4 regions of the Bacillus vallismortis genome follow, and region 1 is predicted to be linked to each of the others. Evidence: predicted binding sites of a transcription regulator. Region 1 holds the regulator's gene; each other region holds the start of a gene.
The links. Region 1 encodes LexA, which represses DNA repair genes until DNA is damaged. Its sites were predicted from a motif close to CGAACATATGTTCG; they were not measured.

Region 1 (7,779 bases):
GCACTGCATAAAGAATGGGATCTCCGGTTTTCAAATATCACATATTTGCCTAAGCAGCCAGACGAAAAGCAGAAGTTTCTTTACGAAACAAGGGTAGGCTTTGGGTTAAAGGTATCGGGTACAGGAGAAACAGTCGGTGTTTTCGACAAATGTTCATCTGAAAGAGTGTCCTCACTGGCTTTTGGCTCTGATCATCCGTTATCCCTGATTCGGCGCGGGAATGGCTACTGGAAGTATATACAAAGAGACAACGGGAAAATGACATTTTTAACACAGTACCAGTACAAAACAGCCTACGGACTGCCTGGAAGATGGATTGATCGTTTGTTTTTTCGGCCGCTGCTTGGCTGGGTGACTGCATGGAGCTTTGACGCATTAAGGCTTTGGATTGTTCAAAATAAACATCCGAAACACTTCATCCGATCTGCTATTGTCTATGTTTTGATGTGTTTAATTTTTAGTCTGTTTTGGTTTCATCAGGGCTTTACGGGTTTTGAAACTAGTATTTTTACAGGAACAGCGAAGATAGGATTGGGTATTTTGTGGCTTATTCCCTTAAAGAGAAAATGGGTCCTTCATGCTGTCCAGGCTGGTCTCTTTGCTGGATTCGCTTTTTTACATTCCGAGGTATTATTATCAATCCTGTTGAGTGTGTGTTCTGCGGCAAGCGGCGTTCTTAGTGTTCAGCTCCCCAGTGCCCGTCACACAAAACGAAAAAGAAAGAAGTGACATTGTGAGCTCGATTTATGAAAAAACGATCAAGAACTATCATTTGCTGCATCCCAAATTGCAAAAACGATATCAATTAGACGAATCTCATACATTCAGCGGAACAGGAACGATGTCAGAAATAAGCGGAGGCTCTTTTCTGGTCAGAATGCTGTTAAAGCTGGGTGTTTTTTTCAGGTGCTTCTTTTCAGAAAGAGGCAAAGACATCCCTTTTACGATACAAAATAAAGCTAGTCTTCTGTATCGGGACACCATCGGAATAGAATGGAACCGTACATTTTTCTTTAAAGGCAAAAAACGTTTCTTTGACGCGATCATGGTATATGACGAAAAAGACGACAGAATACTCGATTTCTTCGGCAGTCCTCATCTTTTGCTCTCTGTTTTAGCGTTTGAGGCTGCTCTTGACGGCTCTCTGACAATTACATCGGGAAAGCAATGGCTGTTGTTATGCGGAAAACGAATACCGCTGCCAAAATGGCTGACGGGGACATCTGTTGTTTCCGAATCGTTTGATGAAAGCAAGAATTGCTTCACCATTCAAGTACATGTGCAAAATACAATTCTCGGCACTCTTTTCTTTTATAAAGGAACATTTCAGGAAGAAGCGAAGAAATCATGTTAAAACTAAATGGCATGATCAGTACGCTTTTATTTATAGGATTTCTTGCTGCGGAAGCACCCGATTTATCAGTGGCTGAGGCACTTGTATTGTTATCCATCCTATTTTTTGTGCCGGGGATTTTTCCTTTTGTGTTTCATCAATCGCCGCTTAAGGCTGTTCAATTTCTGGAATGTGGCTTCGTGCGATGCTATCCGGCAGCCGCTTTCTTTGCGGTGCTGGCTCTAGTGACAGACGTCGGGTGGTTCGCTCTGGTCTGGTGGATCTACACCGTTTTTTTGGCGTTGTACGCGCTCCTTCGGTTACGGGATACAAAGATACATAGAATCGAAGAGACATCAATTTTGTTCGGGCTTATCTATTTGGCGGGCGGAGGGTTTTGGTTTTTTGCTTATGCTGCACATTTGCAATTCATGCAATTTAGCCCTCTCATCATTTTGCTGACTGCAGTCCACTTCCACTATTCAGCTTTTCTGATCCCCATCTTTAACGGCTTGCTCGGGAGAATCACCAGAAAAAATCGGCTGTTGTACAGTTGGATGACATGGGTGATTTTGTTTTCACCCATTCTTATCGCGCTTGGGATTTCATATTCCAAAATACTTGATGTCATTGCAGTTGGCCTCTATATGGCGGCGCTTTATCTTCAAGCATATTTGGTGCTCACCACAGCTTTTCGCAATAAGATTGGGAAAATCCTTATTCGGCTTTCTTCTGCCGTTTTAATGGTGACAATCACATTCTCGATGATTTATTCACTTGGTGTATTTCGGCAGGAAGTGACACTGACCATCAATCAGATGATTTGGATTCACGGTTTTGTCAACGCATTTGCCGTGATATTGCCTGCACTAATCGGATGGAGAATAGAAGGCCCGAAGCCTTTTGATGCGGCCAGTGTAAAGACGTTCAGTCGTATCTACGGAAAAAGAAAGATTGGAAAAGACTTTTTAGCTCATATTCAAGCTGAAAATAACGTCCAATACAGAGGGCTTGTGGATGATATGAGAAGCCTTCGCTCAAAAGACTTTTCACCTGAAAAACTGGCGCCGTTCATTCTATCGTTTTATGAACAAACCGTTGAGTATGATGTGAAGGCAAAAGTGGCGTGGAGCACGTGGTTTCGGCCGCTTGCTGTTGTTTACGAGTGGATTAGCAAAAGAACCGGACAAATTCATTTGTCGACGAACCCTGACTGGTATAAAATGTACAGCAAGATAAAGGGTGTTCATTCGAAAAAAGACGGCAGAAAAAGAGTGCGGGCCTGGATCAGAACAAACGAAAAAAACGAAACCATTTTTACCGCTCTGTATTCTGTGTATCGCTCAAATGAAGAGGGATATATGAACATCTCTCTCCCGCTCCCATTCAGCAGCATGACAGGCATTTTAAAGCCTTATCATCATCAGGAAAAACTGGTTTTGACAAGCAAGCGGAGAAAAAACAGAGCTGGGGATGAGGGGATTTATCTGCAAACCAGAGCGGGGACATTTCCGCTTCCATTATCTGAGACCTTTCTGATAGAAGCTGCACATGACAACAGATTAACCGCTGTTCATCACATGTGGCTGTTTGGATTGAAATTTTTAACTGTCCATTACATCATTACATATATTCGCTCAAATGAAAGAACCTAACACCAGGAAGTGACTTCGTCTGACAGCTGTTTAACGATTCCATCAGTTACATTCCAATTCTGCGCCGCATCTGGACGGGAAAGGAAGGGATTAATGATGTTTTATATCAGTTTATTTCTGGTTCTTTGGCTGGCTGCTGGATTTGCAGTGGGAATGAAACAAGTGTATGTCGATCAGCTGTTCGATCAAGATGTGATCGAACAGCTGGAAAAAGAGAAGGGGAATCACAGACGCGCTGGCCGATTTATCAAACGCCGTTTTCTTTACATCGCAGCAGTAACTTTAAGCGGATTTATCGCTGTTTATTATGAAGTGAAAACAATCCCGCAAAGGCGAAAAATAAGAAAAATTGAAAAAAACATTATGAAATTGAATAAAGCAAAGAAACGAAGAAGCGATAGAAAATAAAAAATGCACAAGCCAAGAGCAGGTGCGTTTTTTTTGTGTTAGATATGGGAATTGGGAAACAAGCGGGGCCAATTCCTTTTCATAAATTCAGAAATGGGAAGAACAGCGCCCGGGCTAATGGTATATAATATTGTGAATTTAACAAAAATTTAACAAGGAGGACGAGAGAATTCGTGCGAAAGCCTCAAAGAAACCGACATCCTGTTGATTTGGACTTAGAGGCGGAGTAGATGAAACCGGCCAAAGTATCCCTGCTCCGCCGTTTGCTCCATTCCCTGAAGCATGTTGATTGTAACATAGTCAAACGTTTCCCATCAACTTTTAAAATTGTTAAATTATTGATTGTTTTTGTGATGTTCATTCCCATTTCTTCAATTTACGCTGAAGATGTCTATCAGAATTTTGAGGAATTAAAAAACAATGAAGAGCCTTCGGATTACCGTATTGTAACGAAAGAAGCCGGACACCCTGTCCTTGTGTTAGCCATTCATGGAGGAGGGATTGAAGGCGGGACAAGTGAAGTAGCCAGAGAGCTGAGCAAAGAGTATTCGATGTATGTATTTGAAGGCTTAAAATCGTCAGGAAATTTTGCACTGCATATTACGAGCACGCATTTTGATGAACCCAGAGCCTTGAGGATGACGAAAAACCACGAATATGTCATTTCATTGCACGGGTATGCAGAAGAAGATCAGCAGATTGAAGTTGGCGGTACAGATCGCGAAAGAGCTGCAGGTTTAGTTGAAGAACTGCAAAATGCAGGTTTTCCTGCTGTCTTGCTTAGTACGGACCACCCGCATGCAGGCGTTAGTCCGAATAACATTGCAAATAAATCAAAAACAGGGCTGAGTATCCAGATCGAAATGAGCACAGGTTTTAGAAGATCTTTGTTCGGCATTTTTTCTTTAAAAAGCAGATCTGTTACTCAAAATGAGAGATTTTATGATTTTACAGAAGTAATGTCCCGTTTTCTGAAAAGTAACTACTGAAAAATAGGAGGCGATAAGTCGGCCTCCTATTCCTCATGCTTCTCGTTTGTAACGTCAGGATACATCTCATCAGCGGCTTCTGTTTGATATTGTAGAGTGTTATCTCTGGCTGTCAGTTCATTTCGGAATGTTTCATCCAGCACATTCTTCAGTAAATACCGATGAAAAAAGTATTCAAAAACAGTCAGGCAGACAGCGGAAAGAAGAGCGGCTGCAAACGGTGAAAAATCATTTCTTGTTTGGGTTAAAGCAAAGACCCAAATCAAAACGAATGAAAGTCCAAAGTCAGCTAATGAAGCTGTAATATTGTTTGTTCTTGGAAGAACGAGCATGTCACCGGAAAGATATGAGACAAAACCTAAGAAAATCGCAATCAACATCACACTTAAAAACGATGCGTAGTAGACCCTGTCTAATATCACATATAAAAGGGCGAGAGTGAAAGCAATCTTTGAGGCTAGTGCAATGAGATGTTTCATTTGATCACCTACATTGTTATTTTTATGAAAAAACCTTTGCAGTAAATGAATGATAAACACATTAAGCAATTTAGTTGAACCCATTTAACAGTCATTATTTTAAACAATCCGATTTTGTTTACACTGGTATTTTTTTCTTGTTGCATGAAACTTTCTTGTTGCATGAAACTTTCTTGGTGCAAAAACGTACATATGGTTGATCAGCCTTAGAGGGGGATTTTATTGTGGAGATACAAGGAATCAATCATTTGTTATTTTCTGTTTCTCATTTGGACACATCGATCGATTTTTATTGCAAAGTGTTTGATGCCAAGCTGCTGGTCAAGGGAAGAACAACAGCATATTTTGATTTGAATGGCATCTGGCTTGCACTTAATGAAGAGCCTGACATTCCGAGAAATGACATCAAGGCATCTTATACACATATTGCTTTTACTATTCAAGATCGTGAATTTGAAGACATATTAGCAAAATTAAAAAGGCTTCATGTCAATATTCTGCCTGGCAGAGAACGAAATGAACGCGATCGAAAGTCTATTTATTTTACCGACCCTGACGGCCATAAATTTGAATTTCATACTGGAAGCCTTCAAGACAGACTTCAGTTTTATAAACAGGAAAAAACACATATGAAATTTTATGATTGAAGCGTCCTCGAGATTTCCCAAAGAACATATACATAAACGTGAGGAAAGAGTAAAATATGGTAAGGGAGGGGTTTGATTGAAAATGAAAATAGTGGTTTTAACGGCAGTTTTGGCGTGTTTTTTAGGCATTTGTACACATGCGTCAGCATTAGAGTTTGATCACAAAACCGACTTTACTTTAAATGACAACACTAAGTCGTTTGTTTTGGAAAACATAAGTGATGTTCCGGCTATCGAGTATTTTTTAGGCTATCAGTTTACGATCTTGGGAGCTAAAAGTTGTTCGATTGAGTTTAAACTTCAACGGATGGGGCTTACCGGGCAATATACCACGCTGAGCACGAAACAATTCAGAGGCAACTGGTTTGATTTTAGTGCTCAAGATAAGATTTCAATTGATCCATTTCATCGATACCGTATCTTTGCAGAAGAACATTCGGAAAACTGTACAAATGTTCGGGTAAAAGGGAGTTATGGTATTCAATATTTTCATTTTGATTGAAGCTCATGATCATAAGGTGAGCTGTTTTTTTACATTAAAAAGAACTAACTAAACTATGTGCTAAATTTTCATATTAATTTAATCGCCGCGCTCCCTCGATAATATCTGAGGCCATATCATTCCCCGACCTAAACATGAAACATTTTTAAGCAGATTACGTCTATATTTGATAGACAGCATTTTGATAAAAAGTTTCCTGAGGGAAAGAATATTTCTTGACTTCAACAATCAATTGATGGATAATTGTGGTGTAAACATGATGTTCTTTTTCCTCCTATTCAGGCTCGCACCTAAAATTCAGGGCGAGCCTGCTTTTTTTTATACAAGAAACCCCCTCTTCATCGAGGAAGAGAGGGTTATTTCATCATTTGATAGTTCAATAGATTAATGGACGGTTCTGAACACACCAATCACTTTCCCTAGAATGCTGACATTCTGTAGGATGATCGGTGCCATCGTTGGGTTTTCAGGCTGTAAGCGAATGTGAGTATCCTCTTTATAGAAACGTTTTACCGTAGCCTCATCATCTTCTGTCATCGCAACGACAATTTCCCCGTTGTTCGCTGTGTTTTGCTGTTTAACGATGACATAATCCCTATCGAGAATACCTGCATCAATCATACTGTCTCCCATAATCTCAAGCATAAACACATGCTCGTCTGGGGGAACCATACGGTCGGGAAGCGGAAAATATTCTTCAATATTTTCTACTGCTGTAATAGGAGATCCCGCCGTGACTTTCCCGATGACCGGTACATTAACGACCTGGCTTTGCGGAATGTCTACTTCTTCATCAAGAATTTCTATTGCTCTTGGTTTTGTCGGATCTCGTCTGATCAGCCCTTTTGTTTCCAAACGGGCCAAGTGGCCGTGGACAGTTGAGCTGGACGCAAGCCCGACAGCCTCTCCGATCTCTCTTACGGAAGGCGGATATCCTTTTGATTTAACCTCTGCTTTAATGAAACTGAGGATATCAAGTTGCCTTTTTGATAGCTTCGTCATTTTTCGCACCTCAAAACGTCGATTTTAAGAAGATTATAGCATGATTTTCCTGACAGTACAAACATAGGTTCGAAAAAACAATTGACAGAAACATTTGTTCGTATATACTGAAATTATAAAAAGCGAACAAACATTCCTGTTGGAGGTTATGATCATGGGTAAAGAATCTATTATTTTTGTCGGTCTGTTCACAGTGATTTTGAGCGCGGTTATCCTTTTGCTGTCATATTCAAGCAACGGCCAGGAGCTTAATCAGTATGTTAAAATAGAAGTCCAGCAAGGCGATACACTTTGGTCTATAGCTGACCAGGTAACAGATAAAAAGAAAATGAACAAACAAGATTTTATTGAATGGGTAGCTGATAAAAATTATCTTCAGACGACTGATATCCAGCCGGGAGATGAATTGGTGATTCCGTTGAAAAAAAAGCATCAGGATGCATATGAATTGGCAACTGTAAGATAGAGAGGAAAGATAGAAAAAATGAAAGCACTCATTTATGCCCGCGTAAGCACAAATAAAGAACAGCAGGAGACGTCATTAAAGCGGCAGGAGGAGGAGCTTACGGCCATTGCGGCCGAGAACGGCATGGAAGTCGTCAAAGTGATTTCCGAAAAAGCAAGCGGATATGAAATGGATCGGGATGGTGTATTTGAGCTGCTTGATGAGATCAAGAATTCTGAAATTGATGTCATTTTGGTTCAGGATGAGACTAGGCTCGGACGGGGAAATGCAAAAATCGCACTGCTTCATTGCATCTATA
Region 2 (7,779 bases), 1.8 Mb from region 1:
TGATCCTTCAAAACTAAACAAGACAGGGAACGTTCTGTTTATAAGACCCAAGGTCTTATATTCCGTAATATATCCTTAGAAAGGAGGTGATCCAGCCGCACCTTCCGATACGGCTACCTTGTTACGACTTCACCCCAATCATCTGTCCCACCTTCGGCGGCTGGCTCCTAAAAGGTTACCTCACCGACTTCGGGTGTTACAAACTCTCGTGGTGTGACGGGCGGTGTGTACAAGGCCCGGGAACGTATTCACCGCGGCATGCTGATCCGCGATTACTAGCGATTCCAGCTTCACGCAGTCGAGTTGCAGACTGCGATCCGAACTGAGAACAGATTTGTGGGATTGGCTTAACCTCGCGGTTTCGCTGCCCTTTGTTCTGTCCATTGTAGCACGTGTGTAGCCCAGGTCATAAGGGGCATGATGATTTGACGTCATCCCCACCTTCCTCCGGTTTGTCACCGGCAGTCACCTTAGAGTGCCCAACTGAATGCTGGCAACTAAGATCAAGGGTTGCGCTCGTTGCGGGACTTAACCCAACATCTCACGACACGAGCTGACGACAACCATGCACCACCTGTCACTCTGCCCCCGAAGGGGACGTCCTATCTCTAGGATTGTCAGAGGATGTCAAGACCTGGTAAGGTTCTTCGCGTTGCTTCGAATTAAACCACATGCTCCACCGCTTGTGCGGGCCCCCGTCAATTCCTTTGAGTTTCAGTCTTGCGACCGTACTCCCCAGGCGGAGTGCTTAATGCGTTAGCTGCAGCACTAAGGGGCGGAAACCCCCTAACACTTAGCACTCATCGTTTACGGCGTGGACTACCAGGGTATCTAATCCTGTTCGCTCCCCACGCTTTCGCTCCTCAGCGTCAGTTACAGACCAGAGAGTCGCCTTCGCCACTGGTGTTCCTCCACATCTCTACGCATTTCACCGCTACACGTGGAATTCCACTCTCCTCTTCTGCACTCAAGTTCCCCAGTTTCCAATGACCCTCCCCGGTTGAGCCGGGGGCTTTCACATCAGACTTAAGAAACCGCCTGCGAGCCCTTTACGCCCAATAATTCCGGACAACGCTTGCCACCTACGTATTACCGCGGCTGCTGGCACGTAGTTAGCCGTGGCTTTCTGGTTAGGTACCGTCAAGGTGCCGCCCTATTTGAACGGCACTTGTTCTTCCCTAACAACAGAGCTTTACGATCCGAAAACCTTCATCACTCACGCGGCGTTGCTCCGTCAGACTTTCGTCCATTGCGGAAGATTCCCTACTGCTGCCTCCCGTAGGAGTCTGGGCCGTGTCTCAGTCCCAGTGTGGCCGATCACCCTCTCAGGTCGGCTACGCATCGTTGCCTTGGTGAGCCATTACCTCACCAACTAGCTAATGCGCCGCGGGTCCATCTGTAGGTGGTAGCCGAAGCCACCTTTTATGTTTGAACCATGCGGTTCAAACAAGCATCCGGTATTAGCCCCGGTTTCCCGGAGTTATCCCAGTCTTACAGGCAGGTTACCCACGTGTTACTCACCCGTCCGCCGCTAACATCAGGGAGCAAGCTCCCATCTGTCCGCTCGACTTGCATGTATTAGGCACGCCGCCAGCGTTCGTCCTGAGCCAGGATCAAACTCTCCGATAAAAGTTTGACTGACTACGCACATTGCTGTGCGATTTATAAAAATGAATTAACAGGTACGTTTTGTCTTGTTTAGTTTTCAAAGATCATTTTTTTGTGCGCTTTGTTAAAGCAACTTTATTAGTATATAACGTTACTTCTTCAAAGTCAACAACTTTTTTAAAAACATTTAGTGGAGCCTAGCGGGATCGAACCGCTGACCTCCTGCGTGCAAAGCAGGCGCTCTCCCAGCTGAGCTAAGGCCCCATTGGAATGGTCGGGAAGACAGGATTCGAACCTGCGACCCCATGGTCCCAAACCATGTGCTCTACCAAGCTGAGCTACTTCCCGATTGTCTATTCATTTAAAATAATGATGGCGCGCCCGAGAGGAGTCGAACCCCTAACCTTTTGATCCGTAGTCAAACGCTCTATCCAATTGAGCTACGGGCGCAACAAGTGCATTTTAAAATATCCCACTAGGATAAAAATGGAGCGGAAGACGGGATTCGAACCCGCGACCCCCACCTTGGCAAGGTGGTGTTCTACCACTGAACTACTTCCGCATATCGCAATAAAAAAAGCTTTCTCCTTTTTGAGAAACCTTGATAATAATACCTTAATAAAGCTTCCAAGCGGGCTCGAACCGCTGACCTCTTCCTTACCATGGAAGAGCATCTTGAAAGTTTATATCCGGTTTCTTAGGACAAAAGTAATTATAGCAGGGTTTTGATAAATGTCAATACGGTTTAAACAAATTTAGAAAGGTGGCGAATAATCGTGTTTGCCACCTTTCTGCCACCCTGGGTGGCGGACACCTGAAATTAACCCCGAACAAATAATTCATTAAAATTAAAAATGAGCCCAAAATAAAAAACCATCTATTATAAGATGGCTTTCATTTAACAACTTTCAATGTTCTTGGTAATCCTTCTTCCCAAGTTACATATTCTTTTCTTCTTAATGCATCCAAAAGGCCTTTTACTGTGCTTGTTGATTTCAAACTTAGTTCTTTCATTAGTTCTCTATATGATGGAGGAAACCCCTTTTCCTTTATATGTTTTTCAATTGCCTTCAACGCTTCTAATTGTCTCTCTGTGATTTTACGCATAATTCCTGACCCCTCTTTTAGTTGTTGCAGGAGAAACTGCAAGGATATTTTCGATAGTAAACGTCTTTGTTTGTCGGCTGGTGAAACAATAAGCTCGAATGTAACCCTGCTTAATTTGCCGAACAATAATTGATCTCTTTGTGATAAGGCCGTCATTTTTCATATAAATCATATCTAATGCTGTTTTCTCATTTAATGAACGTTTTAAAATCGATTCCATGCTTTCCTCCTCCTTCTTTACCATTATTTTATACGAACGTTAGTTCTGTTTCAAGTTGAAAAGCGAATGTTTGTTCTGTTATTATTTACTCAAGGAGTGATGAACATGTCTGAAGGAATTTTTGATAAACGGTGGGAACAAAAATTTATCTTGCCCGAACACAGAGAAGCTTTATTACATAGAAAGATCGAAACCAAAAAAATTGAAAAGCCTGTTCTTGATGGATACCAACTTGAGGAAATGGCGCGGGTTATTTCTGAAGCAATGGAGAACAATGCGGCTATGACCATTAGTTTTTATAGAAATGGCTTTATTGAGGACGTAACCGGACATGTTCATTACATAAATGAAGTTAATCAAAATCTACATGTAAAGGATTTTAAAGGGGATACTAATTATATAGCATTTGATTGGCTTGTTTTTGCAGAAACAAAATAACCCTCTCTAAACGAGAGGGGCACTGCAAGTTATGTTTGTAATCTTGCAGCCATTTGCATTTCTTCTTTTTTTGTGTTAGATAAATCAGTATGCACTTGCAAACTGCCTCCAATAAAAGCAATTAACCCAGCCACAATAACTATGGAGGAAACAGACAAACCGATTTGCTTTTTAATATTCATACAAGCAATCACCTCGCTGAATTTGAAGTTGTGCCTCAACCATCTGATCATAATACATTGTAGCATTTTCATAGTCTTTTGACTCTTTGAAGTAATTAGCTGTGAGAAGTGTCAATTCTTCTATATATGAAAACATGTGGATATTTTTTAGTTTATCTAATATTTTGGTGAGTGCTTTCTCATTACCACCTTCGACGTATAATGCTTTCAAATACTCATTCAACAATACAAAAAGATGATCTTCATATTCTTTCGATAACTCTAAACCCTTTTGTAAGATTATACTTGCCTCATCCTTTTTCTGTTTGAACAAAACAATAGCCAATGAATAAAAACAGTGAGGGAGTGTCTGGGACTTTATTTCTTCACCAACAGCAATAGACTCTTTTAAATACTCTTCAGCTATATCAGTTTGGTCCATATAGTGGTGACTCTCGCCTAGATTGTAAAGTGCTGAAGTAATTAGCCTTTTATGACCTAATTCTTTAGCCAACTTTAAAGCTTCTTCAAGATGCTGTAAACCTTTTTCGTAATGTTTAAAGTCGAGATAGTTACCAACAACTACGAATAGACTTTGAATTTTACGGACTTTGTATAGTGGGTGCTGATCATATACTTCAAGTGCTTTCAATATATGATGCATAGAGACGTGCGTTTGTTTCATATTGTAATATGCTTCAGCTACTTTAAAATGAAATTCCGCCTGCTCAATTTCATCCTTTACAGCATAAAGTTCTTTTTCTGCTTTACGATAAAAGTTTATGGCCTCTACATATTCTTTATGATCAAATTCATACATACCGCGGAAAAATAACGAGTAATACTTCAGGAGTCCAGTTAGTTTTTTTTGTGGAGTTTCAATCTTTTCAAGTAATTCAGCTATACTCGGTCGTGACGTCCTATACTTTTTCTCCGGTTCTAAGTAATCGAGCATCAACTGATGACGAAAACACATAAGAGAATAATATATCAGTAAATCCTGGTCCTCTTCCATTTTTTTAATTTCCTGTTCAACTTCAACTTTCAAAATTTCAGCATCCGGAACACTGAATTGACGAATCATTTTATACCAGTCGTTGATTTTAACGCCTACATGTGACGATGGCAAAACCAAATCCATGGCTTAACCTCCCTCTCCATCCTTTTTATGTAATATTTTATCATTTTCCATATAATGCTTGTCCGCAAAAAAACCGCAAACTTTTTCTTCGGTTCAATTCATAATTCTTAAAAATAAAATTCATAATAAAAAAGCAGGCGTTACGCCTGCTTTTTTGTAAGGACTCTATCAATTAAAAACAAAAACAAACTGAATAACAAGGACATAACTAACATGTCGAGTATAGTTATCCCCGAATCTCTCTTTATACCGAAGAACAAAATAGCTTGTAAAATTAAAGAGACCAAGAAAAACAATATGTACTTCATACTTTTCATGTTAGAACATCCCCTTTAGCGTTTTTATTTACCGATACAACGTACACTAAACCAAGCTAAACTTGCAGCTAAACCAACTACTCCGCCCTTAATGGCATTTTTACCTACTATTTTAATGATCTGAATTGCAGCTTCTTTCCAGAGTTTCTTTTCAAGTAATTTTTGTAAACCACCTGTAATAAAGCCGATTCCAGTGAAGTCAATGATCTTGTCTTTCAAGCAACCCATATATGATGCTGTCGAGAAATCTCCTGCAGGATTTGGAACACCTACTAGGTCAGATTCAGTGAGCTCCTCACCATTAACCATTTTAACAAAGGCAACGATAGGCGCAACGTTCTCAGGTCCGAATTTTTCAGAGACTAATTGCTCATTTACAACATATTTGCCATTTTCGAGAGTAGATGCTTCATCAAATATAAACTGCATTTCCTGTGCTAATTGGTCTTCTTCTGAAAGATTTTGCGCATTAGCAAATGGCGTAAACACCGCTACAGATAAAGCTAAAGCACACATCAAGGCAACAATAGACTTCCAATTTTTCTTTAAGGTAATCAACTTTGAAACTCCTCCTTTGGAAATGATTAGTATTACCTAATATTGTTATATCAATTATCCATGCACTTATCAACCATATTTTACATAATTATCAATCACGTGGTAATATTTTGATATCAAAACAGTTTAGAAGGGATAGATAATGAAAGTATTTGAAGCTAAATCACTGCTTTCTGAAGCTGAAAACCGAGCAAAGGAATATAAAGTAACAAGGAATCAAATGGTTAAATTAAAGAAAGCATTTAAAGCTGTCGCTGATTTAGATGATAGTGAGTTTTCTGGTAAAGGCGCCAATAACATTAAATCATTTTATGAAGATCAGGCTGGCATTGCTGACCAATGGATTGATCTAATTGAGATGAAAATTTCTTTTTTAACGAGTATTCCTGGTATTTTGGAAGACGCTAGCTTATCAGATGCCTACATAGAAGAATCTTTCTTAGAGCATGAGTTGGCCAATGCTAATTCTAAATCAAAATCCATCATGTCAGAACAGAAAAAGGCCATCAAAGACATCTTAAATGAAATACACGATATCCTTCCCTTAGATGTTTTTTCAACGGAAGATTTTAAAAATGAGTTATCTTCTGCTGAGAAAAAACGAAAAAATACAGTCGAGAAAATAAGTGAAGTCGATGAAAACCTAACGTCAGAATACGCCCTTTCAGAAGCAAATGAACAAATGATTCAGGCTGATTACCAAGCACTCATGAACGCTACAGCAAAAGGCAAGAGCGCCTCTCCCATCCACTATAATGCCAAGGCTTATAGGGACAGTGAAATTCATAAGATGACCGAGGATGTAAAAAAACAAACTACTGACTATATTTCCTTTAAAGATCAGCAGGCCGAACAAAGAAGAATTGCGAAGGAACAAGAGGAGCTCGCAAATAGGCCATGGTATGAAAAGACCTGGGATGTCGTTTGTAATTTTACGGGGGAAGTCTCCGGATATTATGATTATAAGAGAGCTGCTGATGGCGTCGATCCAGTCACCGGTGAAAAATTAACTGATGGGCAACGGGTGGCAGCTGGCGCAATGGCTGCGGCAGGATACATCCCTATAGTTGGCTGGGCCGGGAAATTAGCCAAAGGCGGAAAAGCTGTTTACTCAACGAGCAAAGCCATCTATAGGGCAGACAAAGCGCTTGATATCTATAAAACTTCTAAGACATTCCCTGCCCTTCAAAACTCCAGTAAAGGACTCTACGGTCTTGCGTCAGCGAATGGTTTTAGTGAAGCAATAACCGGCCGCGATATGTTTAGGAATAAGATTTCCGAGGAGAGACGTGAAAACAGCTTAAACAGTGCGCTTGCCTCAATTGCTCCGATAGGAATGATTGGTGCAGGTAAAGCATTAAAAATAAATTCTGGCGCAGGTAAACCTTCCAACTTATTCAGAGGAGAAGATTTCCCTTATGCAACAAAAAGACCAAATGGTATCGGTAAATCTCATATTTCACCTGAGACCGGGAACCTTGTCCCCGCAAACAAAAGTGGAATGTATCAAGGCCGTCAGGTAACTGTTACAGAACATATTTTAGGAGGGTATAGGAAAGGTGGAAAATCCAATAGTCCATATACCAGTTTTACAATTAACAAAAAGATAGCAAAAGGTTACGGGGAATATACTATTGAATTAAATATATCAGCTCTACGAAAAGCCATACGTTCTGGAGAACTAAAAGGAGTTGCTATCCTAAATCCAAAACAAATTGAGAGACTTATAAAAAACGACACGAGACAAACAGAAAACTGGAAGAAAAAAGCTCTAAAATGGACTAGTAGAGATACAGAGTATTTTGTTAAGGGTGAGATACCAAAAGAATACTTCAAAATGTTTCCTAAGGAGTGAAGAGAATGTTTCTTTATTATCAAAATGAGTGCTTAGGTGAGATAGATGGAGCAACAATAGAAGGACCTTGGGCTTATGGAAAAATTAAACCTAATGACAATATGGAAAAATTCAAAGATTTTTTTAGAGCAGTGGTGGATGAAGATGATCCCTCTGCAATCGAGAAGTTTGATGATGCTCTACTAGATGATGATAATTGGTTTATCATCGATGATGAGCAAAAAAAAGTAGGGATTTCTTTACCAGGAATCTACGAAGAAGATAACGAAATAAACTGGAGATGGAGATAAAAACAAAAAGGCCCCCTCATAAAGAGGCAGGGCCTTTTTCATTTCAATTTCTCTTCAATTTTCGCTTTTGTCTTAGGTCCATAA
Region 3 (7,779 bases), 1.6 Mb from region 1:
TTCCGAGATAGGCAGGGGCTTTGGCAAGCTCATACTCGTGAAAGGCCTGTCTGCGTTTTTCAGCCTTATCTTGCAGGGATACAGGGTGAAGCAGCGCGTTTTCCACGTCATCATCATACAAGAACCAAAGGTCTTCCCGATCTTGAATGACCCCGTTTTCCGCTAACAATTCACCTACCTTGAGCAGAAAGGCTCTCGCCTTGGCATCCAGCATGGCGTCAATATAAAAGTGGTGGTCATCCATTATATTTGCAGCGTTCAGCGTCCACTGATAATAACGGTCAAATTCTTTACGTAAATTGGGGTCTTCTATATTTTCCAAGAATTCACTGTATAATGCCTCTCGTTTTTCTTTCGTTTTCTGAAATTCATTGTCAAAATGATAGCCATTGCGGACGTAATTTTGAATATTGGCCAGGGCATAATAAGGATTTTCAGCCCAGGTCTGTTCAATCAGATCATGGCTCTTTACAGATCTCCACCCGTATTCCTGTAAAAATTCATGAATGTTCCTCAGAAATTGTTTGCCCTCATCAGTTTGTTTCAATTTTTCCTGCAGCTGTTCCGGCTTGGTGTTTTTAAAAATAGACAGCAGATTCGGGTTTTCCTGCACTTCAACGGAAAATAGCCATAGGAGGCGGTCTGTTTCCAATGATTTGTTCATTTTACCTGTCAGCATTTCGTAAAAATGAGCGTTTTCGGATTCGCCTTGAATGTGCTGGTACATTGCTTGCAATTTGTTTGTCAGAAGCATTTGCGGGAAAACAATATTGAAATGCTCATCATAAGCCGTGAGATAAAAGGCTTTTAGTTTCCGAAAAGCATCAAGTGCGCTTTCAGCAGTATGGTCAGTTTGTGTGAGCTGATCCAGCGTCTCGTAAAATGGAAGGTACGTGTGTTTGATGATGTCATACATACGCTCCGATAATATCGGAAAAAGCTCTTCTCCGCAGTCATCAGTCTGAGGCTGCTGTCCGTCTTGGCTTTTGGAATAAACATGTCCGCGATAAAGTTTTACTTCGTCAACGACTACACCAATCGGGAATTTTTGCATGTTTTTCTTTAAGCCGTATTCCATGGCCGGTACAATGATCGAAGAAAATAACGGACTTATCGGACCTTCAATATTTGATTCCATGTTGATCCAGAAATCATTCATGTCAGCGTCTGTTATCATGAAGCTGCGTTCTTCTTCTGCCGCTTTTTTGTCCTGTTCAATGGTTGTAATCGGGCGGGCCTGCAAAAGGTATACGTGATGGTCAGCGATTCCGAATTCGATATCGACTGGATATCCGTACAGCTCTTCGGTTTTTTTCGTGATTTCAGCCAGTTCACTCACTTGTTCATCTGTAAGGCAAAAACGGCTCCGCATGTCTTCGCTCGTTGTTCTTTCAGCAATTCCTTCTGCCGCGGACTCCATGTAGATTTCTTTTGCACCTATTTCTTTCTGAATCTCAAACGAAGATTTATTGACTATAAATGTGTCTGGGGTGACACTTCCTGAAACGATAGCTTCTCCCAAACCATAGCTGGCGCTGATTAATAGCTCTCTATCATCATGGGTAACGGGATTGCGGCTGAAAATAACACCTGATACGTCTGAATCGATCAGGCCCTGAACGACAACGCCCATTAACGGCTCTGCGATTTGGTTGTTCATTTTTTTCTTATAGCTGCTGACTCGGCCTGAGAAAAATGAGGCCCAGCATTCTTTCACTTTAGCTAGAAACTCTTCTTCTGTTTTAATATTTAAGTAGGTTTCGTATTGACCCGCGAATGAAGCGCCTTCTAAATCTTCCGAGGCAGACGAAGAGCGCACGGCAACGGAGCGGTATGAGTCTCTTAACTTGTAAAAGGAATTTGTCAGCTCGTGTTTCAGTTCATCTGAAAATGTTCCGGCGATGATCTCCTTTTCGATGCCTTCGCTAGTTTGATGAAGGTGGTTATCCTCCATAAAACGGGAGAGCGCATTCGTCTGGATAACAAACCCGTCCGGAACAGGAAGCCCGTGTTTGGTCAGTTTAATTAAATTCATGCCTTTTGCGCCAGCCAGCTGGCTGGACGCTTCTGCCTGTCGAAATAAAACAGAATACATATTTGAAACCCCTCTTTCCTTCATTTTGTTTTTCTCTTTAGTCTTTTATGACGGAGCCTGTGTTCAAAAATGATAGTGAACACTATCGCTCAATTGTAAGTTTTCAGGAAAATGATGTCAAAAGCAGAAAGTCCTAAATAAAATGAATCGTTAAGTTAGTTGAATGATCATGAAAAATGCAGTCAAACTAGTGCTGTCCGCCTATTTATTCTCGCCGGCGTTCTGCTATGGAGGCGGGCTTCGATATCAAGCTAAGACATAATGCCCTCATGCAAAAGTGCCGCAAATGCTTCTTGTGCCTGGAGCCAAAGTGCAAAGATGATGATTGATTTAAGCAGAAAAAGGGTATGGTGTAGAAAGGGGAACGATTGCAGATTGTCCGATTCTTCATTTTTTACTATAATCAAATCAGATGAAGAATCATTGAGGAGGGTTTTTGTTGATTACAAAAGCCGTTTTTGCATTATTTTTCCCTTTTATGCTGGTTGTCTTATTTACAAGAGTCACCTTTAATCATTATGTGGCGATCGCTCTGACAGCTGCATTGCTGTTTGCCTCTTATTTAAAAGGCTATACAGAAACGTATTTTATTGTAGGATTGGACGTTGTGTCTCTTGTGGCTGGCGGACTGTACATGGCCAAAAAAACTGCTGAGAAAAAAGAAGAGTAAATCGGACATAATGAATATAACGAATGAATTCCTGCTTTTACGTTTTAAAAGCAGGTTTTTTATACACGAAAACAGCTGGAAATAAAAAACCACCGAACTTTAGTTCGTATTTTTGGTGATTTTCCATTCCATTGTGTTACTATATCTATAGGAAGATTTCGTTAAAGAAACGGAGGCTTATTTTGTGAAAGATCGCTTTGAGTTAGTCTCGAAATACCAGCCCCAGGGAGATCAGCCGAAAGCCATTGAAAAACTTGTAAAAGGAATTCAGGAGGGCAAGAAGCATCAGACTCTGCTGGGTGCGACAGGAACGGGCAAAACATTTACGGTGTCCAATTTGATTAAAGAAGTCAATAAGCCGACCCTCGTCATTGCCCATAACAAAACCCTTGCCGGACAGCTTTACAGCGAGTTCAAGGAGTTTTTTCCGAACAACGCTGTCGAGTATTTTGTCAGTTACTATGATTATTATCAGCCGGAGGCGTATGTGCCTCAAACGGATACGTTTATAGAAAAAGACGCCAGTATTAATGATGAAATTGATAAACTGAGACACTCCGCCACATCGTCTCTGTTTGAGCGGAGAGATGTCATTATCATCGCGAGTGTATCTTGTATATATGGCCTCGGTTCGCCTGAAGAATACCGGGAAATGGTCGTGTCACTGCGGCCTGAAATGGAAATTGAGCGCAACGAGCTGCTCAGGAAACTTGTAGACATCCAATATGCCCGCAATGATATCGACTTCCAGCGCGGGACATTTCGTGTGCGCGGAGATGTAGTGGAAATCTTCCCTGCCTCTCGTGATGAACATTGTATCAGGGTTGAATTTTTCGGTGATGAAATCGAACGGATCAGGGAAGTGGACGCCCTGACAGGAGAAATTCTCGGTGACCGTGACCATGTTGCGATTTTCCCGGCGTCCCACTTCGTAACGCGGGCCGAGAAAATGGAGAAAGCGATTCAAAATATCGAGAAGGAGCTTGAGGAGCAGCTGAAGGTCATGCACGAAAACGGCAAGCTGCTTGAAGCGCAGCGTTTAGAGCAGCGGACAAGGTACGATCTTGAGATGATGCGGGAAATGGGTTTCTGCTCCGGCATTGAGAACTATTCAAGACATTTGACGCTTCGGCCTCCAGGTTCAACGCCGTATACGCTTCTTGATTATTTTCCTGACGATTTTATGATCGTGGTAGATGAGTCGCATGTGACGATTCCTCAGGTGCGCGGCATGTTTAACGGAGACCAGGCGCGGAAACAGGTGCTTGTGGATCATGGGTTCCGTCTTCCGTCAGCGCTTGATAACCGTCCGCTCCGTTTTGAAGAGTTTGAAAAGCATATGCACAATATCGTGTATGTATCAGCAACGCCAGGGCCGTATGAGATTGAGCATACGGATGAAATGATTGAGCAGATCATCCGTCCTACGGGGCTTCTTGACCCGCTGATTGATGTACGTCCGATTGAAGGCCAGATTGATGACTTGATCGGCGAAATTCAAGCAAGAGTCGAACGGGATGAGCGGGTTCTCGTGACAACCTTGACGAAGAAAATGTCAGAGGACCTGACGGATTATCTGAAGGAAATTGGCATTAAAGTAAACTATCTGCATTCAGAGATTAAGACGCTTGAACGGATTGAAATTATCCGTGATCTGCGCCTTGGGAAGCATGATGTTCTCATCGGCATCAACCTGCTGAGGGAAGGCCTCGATATTCCCGAAGTATCTCTCGTTGCCATTTTGGATGCGGATAAGGAAGGCTTCCTCCGTTCGGAGCGGTCGCTGATCCAGACGATCGGACGGGCAGCGAGGAACGCTGAAGGCCGCGTCATTATGTATGCAGATAAAGTAACGAAGTCGATGGAAATTGCGATGAATGAAACAAAACGCCGCCGCGAGCAGCAGGAGCGTTTTAACGAAGAGCACGGCATTACGCCGAAAACGATAAATAAAGAAATTCGCGATGTCATTCGTGCCACAGCAGCAGCTGAGGATAAAGCCGAATACAAAACAAAAGCCGCGCCTAAGCTGTCGAAAATGACGAAGAAAGAACGCCAGAAAATCGTTGAACAGATGGAGCACGAAATGAAAGAAGCCGCCAAGGCGCTTGACTTTGAAAGAGCCGCGGAGCTTCGCGATTTACTTTTAGAGCTAAAAGCGGAAGGATGATGAACATATGGCTATGGATCGGATAGAGGTGAAGGGAGCAAGGGCGCATAACCTGAAAAATATAGATGTAACGATTCCAAGAGATCAGCTTGTCGTTGTCACGGGTTTGTCCGGATCAGGAAAATCCTCCCTTGCCTTTGACACCATATATGCGGAAGGGCAGAGACGGTATGTCGAGTCGCTGTCTGCCTATGCCCGACAATTTTTAGGGCAGATGGATAAGCCTGATGTTGATGCAATTGAGGGGTTGTCTCCGGCTATCAGCATCGATCAGAAAACAACGAGCCGCAACCCGAGGTCAACTGTCGGTACGGTAACTGAGATCTATGATTATCTGCGTCTTTTATATGCGAGAGTAGGGAAGCCTCATTGTCCGGAGCACGGAATTGAGATTACATCGCAAACCATCGAGCAAATGGTCGACAGAATTCTGGAATACCCGGAACGTACGAAGCTTCAGGTACTGGCCCCGATTGTCTCTGGCCGAAAAGGCGCTCATGTGAAAGTGCTTGAACAGATCAGAAAACAAGGCTATGTCAGAGTTCGAATTGACGGCGAAATGGCTGAGCTTTCTGATGATATTGAATTAGAAAAGAATAAAAAGCATTCGATTGAGGTTGTCATTGACCGGATTGTGGTGAAAGAAGGCGTGGCGGCCCGCCTGTCAGATTCATTGGAAACGGCGCTCCGTTTAGGTGAAGGACGGGTTATGATTGATGTCATTGGTGAGGAAGAGCTGATGTTTAGTGAGCATCATGCCTGCCCGCACTGCGGATTTTCAATCGGCGAGCTTGAGCCGCGGCTTTTTTCATTCAACAGTCCGTTTGGCGCGTGTCCGACATGTGACGGCCTCGGAATGAAGCTCGAAGTGGATGCGGATCTCGTCATCCCCAATCAAGATTTGTCATTGAAGGAGAATGCGGTCGCTCCTTGGACACCGATCAGCTCCCAATATTATCCGCAGCTGCTTGAGGCGGTCTGCACCCACTACGGCATTGATATGGACGTGCCGGTAAAAGATTTGCCGATGCATCAGCTCGATAAAGTGCTGTACGGCAGCGGAGACGACTTGATTTATTTCCGTTATGAAAATGATTTTGGGCAAATACGTGAAGGCGAAATACAATTTGAAGGCGTATTGCGCAATATTGAAAGACGCTATAAGGAGACAAGCTCCGATTACATCCGTGAACAAATGGAGCAGTATATGTCCCAGAAGTCTTGTCCGACATGCAAAGGCTATCGGTTAAAGAAAGAGGCGCTTGCCGTACTGATTGACGGACGCCACATCGGTAAAATTACCGAGTTGTCTGTCAGAGACGCGCTTGATTTCTTCAAAGGCCTTACCCTTTCTGAGAAAGATATGCAGATTGCCAATTTGATCTTGCGTGAAATTGTAGAGCGTTTAAGCTTTCTGGACAAAGTCGGCCTTGATTACCTGACACTGAGCAGGGCAGCGGGAACATTGTCCGGGGGAGAGGCGCAGCGTATCAGGCTGGCCACTCAAATTGGTTCGCGCTTATCAGGTGTGCTTTATATTTTAGACGAGCCGTCTATCGGCCTGCATCAGCGTGATAACGACCGCTTGATCAGCGCTTTGAAAAATATGAGAGACCTTGGGAACACGCTGATTGTTGTCGAACACGATGAGGACACGATGATGGCAGCCGATTATTTAATTGATATTGGGCCCGGCGCCGGCATTCACGGCGGACAGGTGATATCCGCGGGTAAGCCGGAAGAAGTGATGGAAGATGCCAACTCATTAACGGGCAGCTATTTATCAGGGAAAAAATTCATCCCGCTGCCTCCTGAAAGAAGAAAGCCGGATGGCCGTTTTATTGAGATTAAAGGCGCTTCAGAAAATAACCTGAAAAAGGCGAATGCCAAGTTTCCGCTAGGAACGTTCACAGCGGTTACAGGAGTTTCCGGCTCAGGGAAGAGCACACTCGTCAATGAAATTTTGCATAAGGCGCTGGCGCAAAAGCTTCATAAAGCGAAAGCGAAGCCTGGCAGCCATAAAGAGATTAAAGGTTTGGATCACCTGGACAAAGTCATAGATATTGACCAAGCGCCAATCGGCAGAACGCCGAGATCCAATCCAGCGACATACACCGGTGTGTTTGACGACATTCGCGATGTATTCGCACAGACAAATGAAGCGAAAGTCCGCGGCTATAAAAAAGGTCGTTTCAGCTTTAACGTGAAGGGCGGGCGATGTGAAGCCTGCCGCGGAGACGGGATTATTAAAATTGAAATGCACTTCCTTCCTGACGTGTATGTTCCGTGCGAGGTGTGCCACGGCAAACGCTATAACCGGGAAACGCTTGAAGTGACATACAAAGGAAAGAGCATCTCTGATGTGCTTGATATGACGGTGGAAGATGCTCTTGCTTTCTTTGAAAATATCCCGAAAATCAAGCGTAAGCTCCAAACCCTTTATGATGTTGGTTTAGGTTACATTACGCTCGGACAGCCGGCAACAACTTTGTCGGGTGGAGAAGCGCAGCGCGTAAAGCTTGCATCTGAGCTGCACAAACGGTCAACAGGGCGAACGCTTTACATTTTAGATGAACCGACAACAGGTCTGCACGTCGATGATATCGCCAGACTTCTTGTCGTGCTTCAGCGTTTGGTTGACAATGGAGATACAGTACTCGTCATTGAGCACAATCTTGATATCATTAAGACGGCGGATTACATTGTCGATCTGGGCCCAGAAGGCGGAGACGGAGGCGGAACCATTGTCGCATCGGGAACGCCTGAAGACATTACTGAAGTCGAAGAGTCGTATACAGGACGATATTTGAAGCCTGTTATGGAGCGGGACAAAAAACGAATGAA
Region 4 (7,779 bases), 860 kb from region 1:
AAGGAGTGATTTCATTGGCGAATCAAAAAAAGAAAACATTGCCGCCTCAGCACCAGAACCAGCAGCCGGGCTTAGAATATCTTATGGATCCGCGTCCGGTTTTTGATAAGCCGAAGAAAGCGAGAAAATTAGAGGGCAAAACCGCTATCATAACCGGAGGAGACAGCGGAATCGGACGCGCTGTATCGGTGCTATTCGCAAAAGAAGGGGCTAATGTGGTCATTGTATATTTGAATGAGCACCAGGACGCCGAGGAAACAAAGCAGTATGTTGAAAAGGAAGGGGTAAAATGCCTGCTGATTGCGGGAGATATCGGGGATGAAGCGTTTTGCAATGATGTGGTCATGCAGGCAAGCCAAGCGTTTCCATCGATTGATATATTGGTCAACAATGCAGCTGAGCAGCATGTCCAGCCCGGCATTGAAAAAATCACTAGCCACCAGCTGGTCAGAACCTTCCAAACGAACATTTTCTCTATGTTTTACTTAACAAAGGCGGTGCTGCCTCATTTGAAAAAGGGAAGTTCTATCATTAATACCGCTTCAATTACCGCTTATAAAGGCAATAAAAAGCTGATCGATTATTCAGCGACTAAAGGCGCGATCGTTACCTTTACAAGGTCCCTTTCCCAGTCGCTTGTTCAGCAGGGCATACGAGTCAATGCAGTAGCGCCGGGCCCTATTTGGACACCGCTTATCCCCGCCAGCTTTTCCGCAAAGGAAGTGGAAGTGTTTGGTTCAGATGTGCCGATGGAACGCCCGGGACAGCCGGTGGAAGTGGCGCCAAGCTATTTATACCTTGCCAGTGACGATTCCACCTATGTGACGGGACAGACGATTCACGTCAATGGCGGAACAATTGTGAATGGGTAATAAAAAGCCAATCCCGTGAGGATTGGCTTATTCGCTCTGCTTGAGCGCTGAATATTCTTTAGAGAGCGTAAGAAACGCATCTTTATCTTTTTCGTCCAAGGCTTTGTTGATTTGGTCCGTCAGCATAGCCAGCCGACGCTTATATAAGGATTCATCAAGCACCATTTGAATATAGACATCCGCCATTGTGACATCAAATTCTTTTGTTTTTTGCGTGTTGCGGGACTTCATGAGCTCAGTGTACGATTTTTTCTCTTTCATAAAGAATCCCCCCAATGCCTTTTTTATAGTATATGGATAACGGTCGAAAAAATCAATAAATTTTTATAATTTTTAGACAACTAATGCTTGGCAATCTATCGACATATCCTGCAAAATGCCGTCAATCGGTAGATCTTACACATGTAAAATCGGTTTATTACTAGTCATTTAGTACTAATAAATATCATTAAAAGATGATTTTAGCTTATTTGGTAAAAAAAACTGTCGTTTTATAAAAACAGATGATAGATTATTAGTATAAATTTTGCAGAAAAAGGATGGAGGCCATAATATGAGTCAGAAAACAGACGCACCTTTAGAATCGTATGAAGTGAACGGCGCAACAATTGCTGTGCTGCCAGAAGAAGTCGACGGCAAAATCTGTTCCAAAATTATTGAAAAAGACTGCGTGTTTTACGTCAGCATGAAACCGCTGCAAATTGTCGACAGAAGCTGCCGGTTTTTTGGATCAAGCTATGCGGGAAGAAAAGCTGGAACTTATGAAGTAACAAAAATTTCACACAAACCGCCGATCATGGTGGACCCTTCGAACCAAATCTTTTTATTCCCTACACTTTCTTCGACAAGACCCCAATGCGGCTGGATTTCCCATGTGCATGTGAAAGAATTCAAACCGACTGAATTCGACGATACGGAAGTGACGTTTTCGAACGGGAAAACGATGGAGCTGCCGATCTCCTGTAATTCGTTCGAGAACCAGGTGTACCGGACAGCATGGCTCAGAACCAAATTCCAAGACAGAGTCGAACACCGCGTGCCGAAACGGCAGGAATTTATGCTGTACCCGAAGGAAGAGCGGACGAAGATGATTTATGATTTTATTTTGCGGGAGTTGGGGGAGCGGTATTAGAAAATAGAAAGGAGCTGGCCGATAAGGGCAGCTCCTTTCTCTACCTGCTTTAGGCTGTCGGAATTCCTCCGGTGATGCCATATACCTGAGATGTCACATAACTTGCATTCTCTGAAGCTAAGAATACATAAACATCGGCCAATTCCACTGGCTGCCCAGCGCGATTTAATGGGGCTGGGGGCGTCCCTTGGCCAAATTTCGGAATGTTTTCCGTCGGCTGTCCGCCGGAAATTTGCAGCGGCGTCCAAATAGGGCCAGGCGCTACTGAATTCACTCTGATGCCCCTTGAAGCCAGCTGTTTTCCCAGGCCGACTGTAAAGCCGATAATGGCATTTTTCGTTGCTGCGTAATCCAATAGCATCGGGCTCGGGTTGTAGCCCTCAACTGAGGTGGTCGTAATAATGGATGCGCCCTCCGGCAACAACGGAAGCGCCGCTTTTACAACCCAGTAAAGGGAAAAGACGTTGACTTCAAATGTTTTATACATTTGTTCGGTAGGCAGATCTTCGATGTTTTCGACGGCTTGCTGTTTGCCGGCAACCAGCGCTAACACATCCAGACCGCCGAGTTCCTGATGCGCCTGTTTGACTAAATCCTGGCAGAAGGATTCGTCGCTCAAGTCTCCGGGAATCAGCACTGCTTTTCGGCCTTCTGCTTCTATTAGTTCTTTCACTTCTTCAGCATCAGGCTGTTCCGCGGGTAAATAGTTAATGGCCACATCGGCGCCTTCCCGGGCATATGCAATCGCGGCAGCCCGGCCGATACCGGAATCGCCTCCGGTGACAAGCGCTTTTCGTCCGGTTAGTTTACCCGATCCTTTGTAGCTTTTTTCTCCGCAATCAGGCACGGGCTTCATGTTCTGCTGCAGGCCGGGCGGCTCTTGATATTGTTCAGGGAATTCATCATGAAAAAATGCTGTTGAAGGATTGCTAAGATTTGAATCAGACATCATCAACACTCCTTTTTTTGTTTGGTGTACATTCGTATGTGTACCCCTGAGCATTTTCAGAAAAACATGTTTTGGCAGTTTGACGTGAAAGGCTTGAAAAAACAAGCCCTTCTTCCATATTGATCTTGTTAAATAAAACCGTATGAATTATGATGAAATCTAGCTATAAAAAACTAAATATTGGATATAAGGGGAGTGTATCGTCATGAAAAAAATGGCGGCGGTTATGCTGTCACTCGGTCTCGTTTTCGGTTTTTCATGCGGAGCCGGCCATGTGGCGGAAGCCAAAACAAAGGTGAAGGTCTATAAGAATTGCAAGGAGTTAAACAAAGTATACAAAGGCGGGGTGGCCCGCTCGTCGAAGGTGAAAAATAAAGGCGGAAAAACGAAGTACAAGCCTTACGTATCTAAGGCGCTTTATGATGCCAATAAAAAGAAAGACCGCGACAAAGATTATATCGCCTGCGAACGTTAAACAAGCAAAAGCAATCTGACAGCCAGATTGCTTTTGCTTTTATTGATTATGCCGCCTGATCAGCCGCGGTGCTTTTCTCTTTTCTTGTCACAAAGCTTACTGCTGCCATGACCGCAATGTTCAGCAACAAGGCGATTATGCCGACATTTACATCTTTTGCGGCCTGCGGCAGCGCCGGAAATAAAGTGCCGATCGTCGTTTCTGTCAATGTAATATAAGAAACCGCTCCGACACCTGCAATGATGCCGGCGAAGGCTCCTTGCTTCGTCACCATATGATGCTTGAACAGGCTGAACAGCAGTGCGGGAAACAGTTGTGTGACAAGGCTGTAGCCCATCAATAGCAGTGTAACGATGGTATTTCCGCCTTTGAACGTAAAATAAACTGAAATCAGCGCGATTACCGGCACTAAAAACTTAGCAAGCGCTGATATTTGCTGTTCTGTTGTGCGGGGCGCGAACACTTTGTACACATTTTTTGCAAACAGCGTGGAGGCGGACATTAAGATCATAGACCCTGGGACAAGCGCGGTCAGCAGTCCGGCAGCGCCGATGATCCCGACAAACCAAGGGTCAAAGGTTTGCAAAGACAGTCTCAAGAGCGATAGATCTCCGTCTGCGCCTTTCAGATCAGGAACTTGCAGGATAGCCGCAAAGCCGACGAAAAGGACGAAGAGCAAGATCAGCTGGTATAGAGGCATGATGATGGCATTTTTGCGAAAGACTTTCGGGTTTTCGGCTGAATACGAAGCGGAAAACGTATGAGGCCACATATAAAACCCGAGTGCTGTCAAGAGTACGGTTGAACTGAACCACGCCGTGCTTTGCCCTGTTTCGGGAAGCGTAAGCAAGCCCGGCTTCGCCGTTTCAATCTGCTGAAACATGTCTTGAAAACCGCCGTAGTAATGAATTGGCAGATAGACACCTAAAAACAAAACGACAACCAAAATCATGATGTCTTTGACAACTGATATCCAAGCAGACCCGTGAATGCCGGATACCATAACATAAACCGTGATCGAAATGGCGCCAATCCAAATGGCGGCGGCCGGAGAGATTTTGCCGTACGATGTTTCCGATACAATCAGCCCGAGGCCTTTCAGCTGCAGCACAAGATACGGAATGAGAGCGGCGATGCCAACCAATGAAACGAGCACGCCAAGCAGCGGACTATTATATTTTTTGGTGAAAAAATCAGACTGTGACATCAGCTTATGTTGTTTCGCGTACGTCCAAACCGCCGGCAGGAGCCAATAAGAAAGGATGTAAGCCAGACAGCCGTAGGCGATGATGTAAAAGGCCGGTCCGCCTTTCCCGTAGGCCCAGCCGCTTCCGCCGAGAAATGTAAATGTGGTATAAATTTCTCCTGCCATCAATAAAAAGACGAACACGGTTCCGAAGCCGCGGCCCCCTACCGTCCACTGCTCAAGGTTCATGTCTTTCCCTTTTTGGGCGCGTATGCCGAGAAAAATGCTCAAGAGCAGGACGCCGAAAATGATGATGAGAGCTGGATTCATTCCGCTTCCCCCTTTTTATTTTCGTTGTCGAGGACATATACAAGCGCCATCAACGCAGAGGTTAAAAGAGCCCACATCACGATATAGGCAAGAATAAACGGCATGCCGAACACATAGGGAGTCACTCTATTAACAAAAGGGATGCCGAGCAAAATTCCGATAAAGGGCAAAGCGGCGAGAACGTGAATCAGTTTCATAGAATCCTCCTTCTGTTTTAGGGTGGGGTGTGCAAGCCCGAGCGTACTGAAAGTGATGTCGCAAATATGGGGCGCATGTCATTTTTTGGGGTGAAAGGCTGTGGTTCGAATTATAAATAAAATCATTTTGTTTGTATAGTGTGAATTGTCTGAATTTTATTGTTGGAATTGCCCGAAAAGGGAAGGGACAGACTCAGAGGAGTGCAGAATGATTCAAAAGACTCATGGCCTGTCCGGCGCAAATAGATAAAACGTTAATAATTCGCTAACCTGTTCACGGATTCTAGGATTAAAATAACGGTGCTTTTCTTCATAACCATCAATCACAAATACATAAAGCGTAAAGGCCTCATCACGTTCCGCCTCGTGGATTGTAATGTTTCTTTTCCTCAGCTCTTTTCTAACCTCAATCAAATCCTTTTGTGCTATTTTTAATGATTCGCTGATAAGCTGTTTATAAGGAAGCTTCAATTTTAATGTGCTTTGCTCAATTCCGGCGAGATCACGATTTAAGATCGTTATAGCCATGGGCAAAAAGAGAGCTCGTTCAATGAAATCGTATATTTCCTCTTGCAGATTCGGCATGCTGACTCCTTCTTTCTGATAGGAACGTTTGTTCCTGTTTTATTCTATATCGGCTGATGAAATGTTTCAATACAGAAAAATCGCCAAAACTTTTTAGTTTTTTGCTGATAATGTGTAGAATAAGGATAGACAAACCCGGTAAGGAGTATAAATGTTGGATCATTTTTTATCCTATTTTACACAAGAAAACCTAACTGAATTATTTCAAAGCTATAGGGCTTTCGGTCCGCTCATTGCTGTGCTGCTTCCTTTAGTTGAAGCATTTCTCCCGTTTTTGCCGCTGATCGTGTTTGTGGTGGCGAATACGAACTCGTTTGGCCTGTGGGAAGGATTTATCTTGTCCTGGGCCGGATCAACGGCTGGATCTATACTTGTATTTTTGATTGTCCGTCAATACGGGCAAAGAAGGTTGCTTGGATTTATCCGCAGCCATCCGTCGGTTAGAAAGCTAATGTTATGGGTGGAGAGGCACGGATTCGGCCCTATGTTTCTTCTGCTTTGTTTTCCATTTACACCGTCAGCCGCGGTGAATGTTGTTGCCGGTTTGTCAAGGATCGGAACGTGGCCGTTTATTTTAGCGGCAGCCTCGGGGAAGCTTGTCATGATTTTTATGATCAGCTTTATCGGATATGATCTGCACGCGCTGATCACACAGCCGATTCGAACGGTCATTGCCGTATTGGTTATCGCTGTTTTATGGTATGTCGGCAAAAAGGTAGAGCGGTATCTGCATGTGAGAGCCAGTCAGCGTGAGCATGATGGAGGGAGACAGTAACATGAAAAAACGGTTTTGGTTTCTTGCCGGTGTAGTTTCCGTCGTTCTCGCGATTCAGGTGAAAAATGCCGTCTTTATTGATTACAAGGTGGAAGGCGTCAGTATGAACCCGACCTTTCAGGAAGGGAACGAGCTGTTGGTCAATAAATTCTCGCACCGATTTAAAACCATCCATCGTTTTGATATCGTCCTTTTTAAAGGCCCTGATCAAAAAGTGCTGATTAAACGGGTGATCGGCCTGCCCGGTGAATCGATTAAATATAAAGATGATCAGCTGTATGTGGACGGAAAACAGGTTGCTGAGCCATTTTTGAAGCATTTGAAATCTGTTTCTGCCGGAAGCCATGTAACGGGTGATTTTACGTTGAAAGATGTGACAGGAACAAGCAAGGTGCCGAAAGGACAATATTTTGTCGTTGGAGATAATCGCATATACAGCTTCGACAGCCGGCACTTTGGGCCGATTAGAGAAAAAAAGATTGTCGGTGTGATTTCCGATGATGAATAACGAAGACGCCAATTGAAGAGGCGTCTTTTTTTGTTTCTGGTTTGGATAAAAGTGTTGAGAAAAAATCTAGAATGAACAACAAAAGCAACAGTATCGCGCATCAGCACAAAATTACTCGGCGCAGGCTTCCTTCACAGGACACAGCTCAGCGACAAAAAAACACGCACAGGGCGCGTGTTTTTTTCACGTTTCTTCTTTCTTTTTCAAGATTGTCAGGTAAATCAAATTTCCTCCGGCTAAAATGATAAGCGGCAGTCCAGGGGAGCCGGATGTCACCACATTATAAATCAGCCAGATGGCTAAACATATTCCATAATATAAGTGCATTGCCTTCTCGGGATTGTTGCGCAGCAAAAAAGTCACTCCTTCCCCATTAAAGTGTAGCATGGGAGGATGGTTTTTCCAATTAGGCATTACTGCCGCTGATCGAGCCTTCTTTGCCTTTTTTTTCACCATGGAGATGGTAAAGCAGACGATAAAACGGCGGCAAGAGGGCAATGACAAGGATGACGCGTATGACCTGAACCGCAACGACAAAGGTGGAATCGGCATGCAAGGTAACAGATGTCGTCGCCATTTCTGCAATGCCGCCGGGGGCAAATGCCAGAACAGAAGTGATGAGCGAGATGCCTGTCAGCTTGGAAACGATCACGGCGCTCAAAAACATAGCTGCAATTAAACCGACGGACGAGACAAACCCGACGATAATGATGCGGGTGACGCCGGCAAACATGCTTTTATACATCTTAGAGCCAATCGTTGCCCCGAGA

Region 2: BV11031_RS17625 (YolD-like family protein) is a predicted target of LexA. The motif match lies at 2,999-3,012, and genes of this name have one in related genera.
Region 3: uvrB (excinuclease ABC subunit UvrB) is a predicted target of LexA. The motif match lies at 2,859-2,872, and genes of this name have one in related genera.
Region 4: BV11031_RS12850 (YhjD family protein) is a predicted target of LexA. The motif match lies at 5,748-5,761, and genes of this name have one in related genera.

The regions. Positions count from the first base shown of each region.
Region 1 covers NZ_CP026362.1:1,519,119-1,526,897, reverse strand. Annotated here, with positions in the region: gene BV11031_RS08190 (hypothetical protein) at 1-729, shown strand, start outside; gene BV11031_RS08185 (DUF4166 domain-containing protein) at 734-1,354, shown strand; gene BV11031_RS08180 (YndJ family protein) at 1,348-2,988, shown strand; gene BV11031_RS08175 (hypothetical protein) at 3,082-3,396, shown strand; gene BV11031_RS08170 (poly-gamma-glutamate hydrolase family protein) at 3,627-4,385, shown strand; gene BV11031_RS08165 (YndM family protein) at 4,412-4,864, opposite strand; gene fosB (metallothiol transferase FosB) at 5,089-5,511, shown strand; gene BV11031_RS08155 (hypothetical protein) at 5,594-6,013, shown strand; gene lexA (transcriptional repressor LexA) at 6,398-7,015, opposite strand; gene yneA (cell division suppressor protein YneA) at 7,164-7,481, shown strand; gene BV11031_RS08135 (YneB family resolvase-like protein) at 7,500-7,779, shown strand, end outside.
Region 2 covers NZ_CP026362.1:3,352,523-3,360,301, forward strand. Annotated here, with positions in the region: rRNA gene BV11031_RS17590 (16S ribosomal RNA) at 80-1,629, opposite strand; tRNA gene BV11031_RS17595 (tRNA-Ala) at 1,800-1,872, opposite strand; tRNA gene BV11031_RS17600 (tRNA-Pro) at 1,880-1,956, opposite strand; tRNA gene BV11031_RS17605 (tRNA-Arg) at 1,982-2,058, opposite strand; tRNA gene BV11031_RS17610 (tRNA-Gly) at 2,096-2,170, opposite strand; gene BV11031_RS17615 (LexA family protein) at 2,503-2,715, opposite strand; gene BV11031_RS17620 (hypothetical protein) at 2,708-2,935, opposite strand; gene BV11031_RS17625 (YolD-like family protein) at 3,041-3,373, shown strand; gene BV11031_RS22685 (hypothetical protein) at 3,403-3,555, opposite strand; gene BV11031_RS17630 (Rap family tetratricopeptide repeat protein) at 3,545-4,675, opposite strand; gene BV11031_RS17635 (hypothetical protein) at 5,017-5,550, opposite strand; gene BV11031_RS17640 (ribonuclease YeeF family protein) at 5,693-7,405, shown strand; gene BV11031_RS17645 (hypothetical protein) at 7,411-7,695, shown strand; gene BV11031_RS17650 (N-acetylmuramoyl-L-alanine amidase) at 7,734-7,779, opposite strand, start outside.
Region 3 covers NZ_CP026362.1:4,173,276-4,181,054, forward strand. Annotated here, with positions in the region: gene BV11031_RS22015 (PEP/pyruvate-binding domain-containing protein) at 1-2,095, opposite strand, end outside; gene BV11031_RS22020 (CsbA family protein) at 2,535-2,765, shown strand; gene uvrB (excinuclease ABC subunit UvrB) at 2,950-4,935, shown strand; gene uvrA (excinuclease ABC subunit UvrA) at 4,943-7,779, shown strand, end outside.
Region 4 covers NZ_CP026362.1:2,381,052-2,388,830, reverse strand. Annotated here, with positions in the region: gene BV11031_RS12885 (SDR family oxidoreductase) at 15-872, shown strand; gene BV11031_RS12880 (IDEAL domain-containing protein) at 900-1,133, opposite strand; gene comK (competence transcription factor ComK) at 1,426-2,004, shown strand; gene BV11031_RS12870 (SDR family oxidoreductase) at 2,054-2,953, opposite strand; gene BV11031_RS12865 (excalibur calcium-binding domain-containing protein) at 3,159-3,428, shown strand; gene BV11031_RS12860 (sodium:solute symporter family protein) at 3,475-4,944, opposite strand; gene BV11031_RS12855 (DUF3311 domain-containing protein) at 4,941-5,141, opposite strand; gene BV11031_RS12850 (YhjD family protein) at 5,364-5,726, opposite strand; gene BV11031_RS12845 (TVP38/TMEM64 family protein) at 5,878-6,501, shown strand; gene lepB (signal peptidase I) at 6,503-7,009, shown strand; partial or broken gene BV11031_RS12835 (MarR family transcriptional regulator) at 7,085-7,168, shown strand; gene BV11031_RS12830 (hypothetical protein) at 7,193-7,396, opposite strand; gene BV11031_RS12825 (AbrB family transcriptional regulator) at 7,416-7,779, opposite strand, start outside.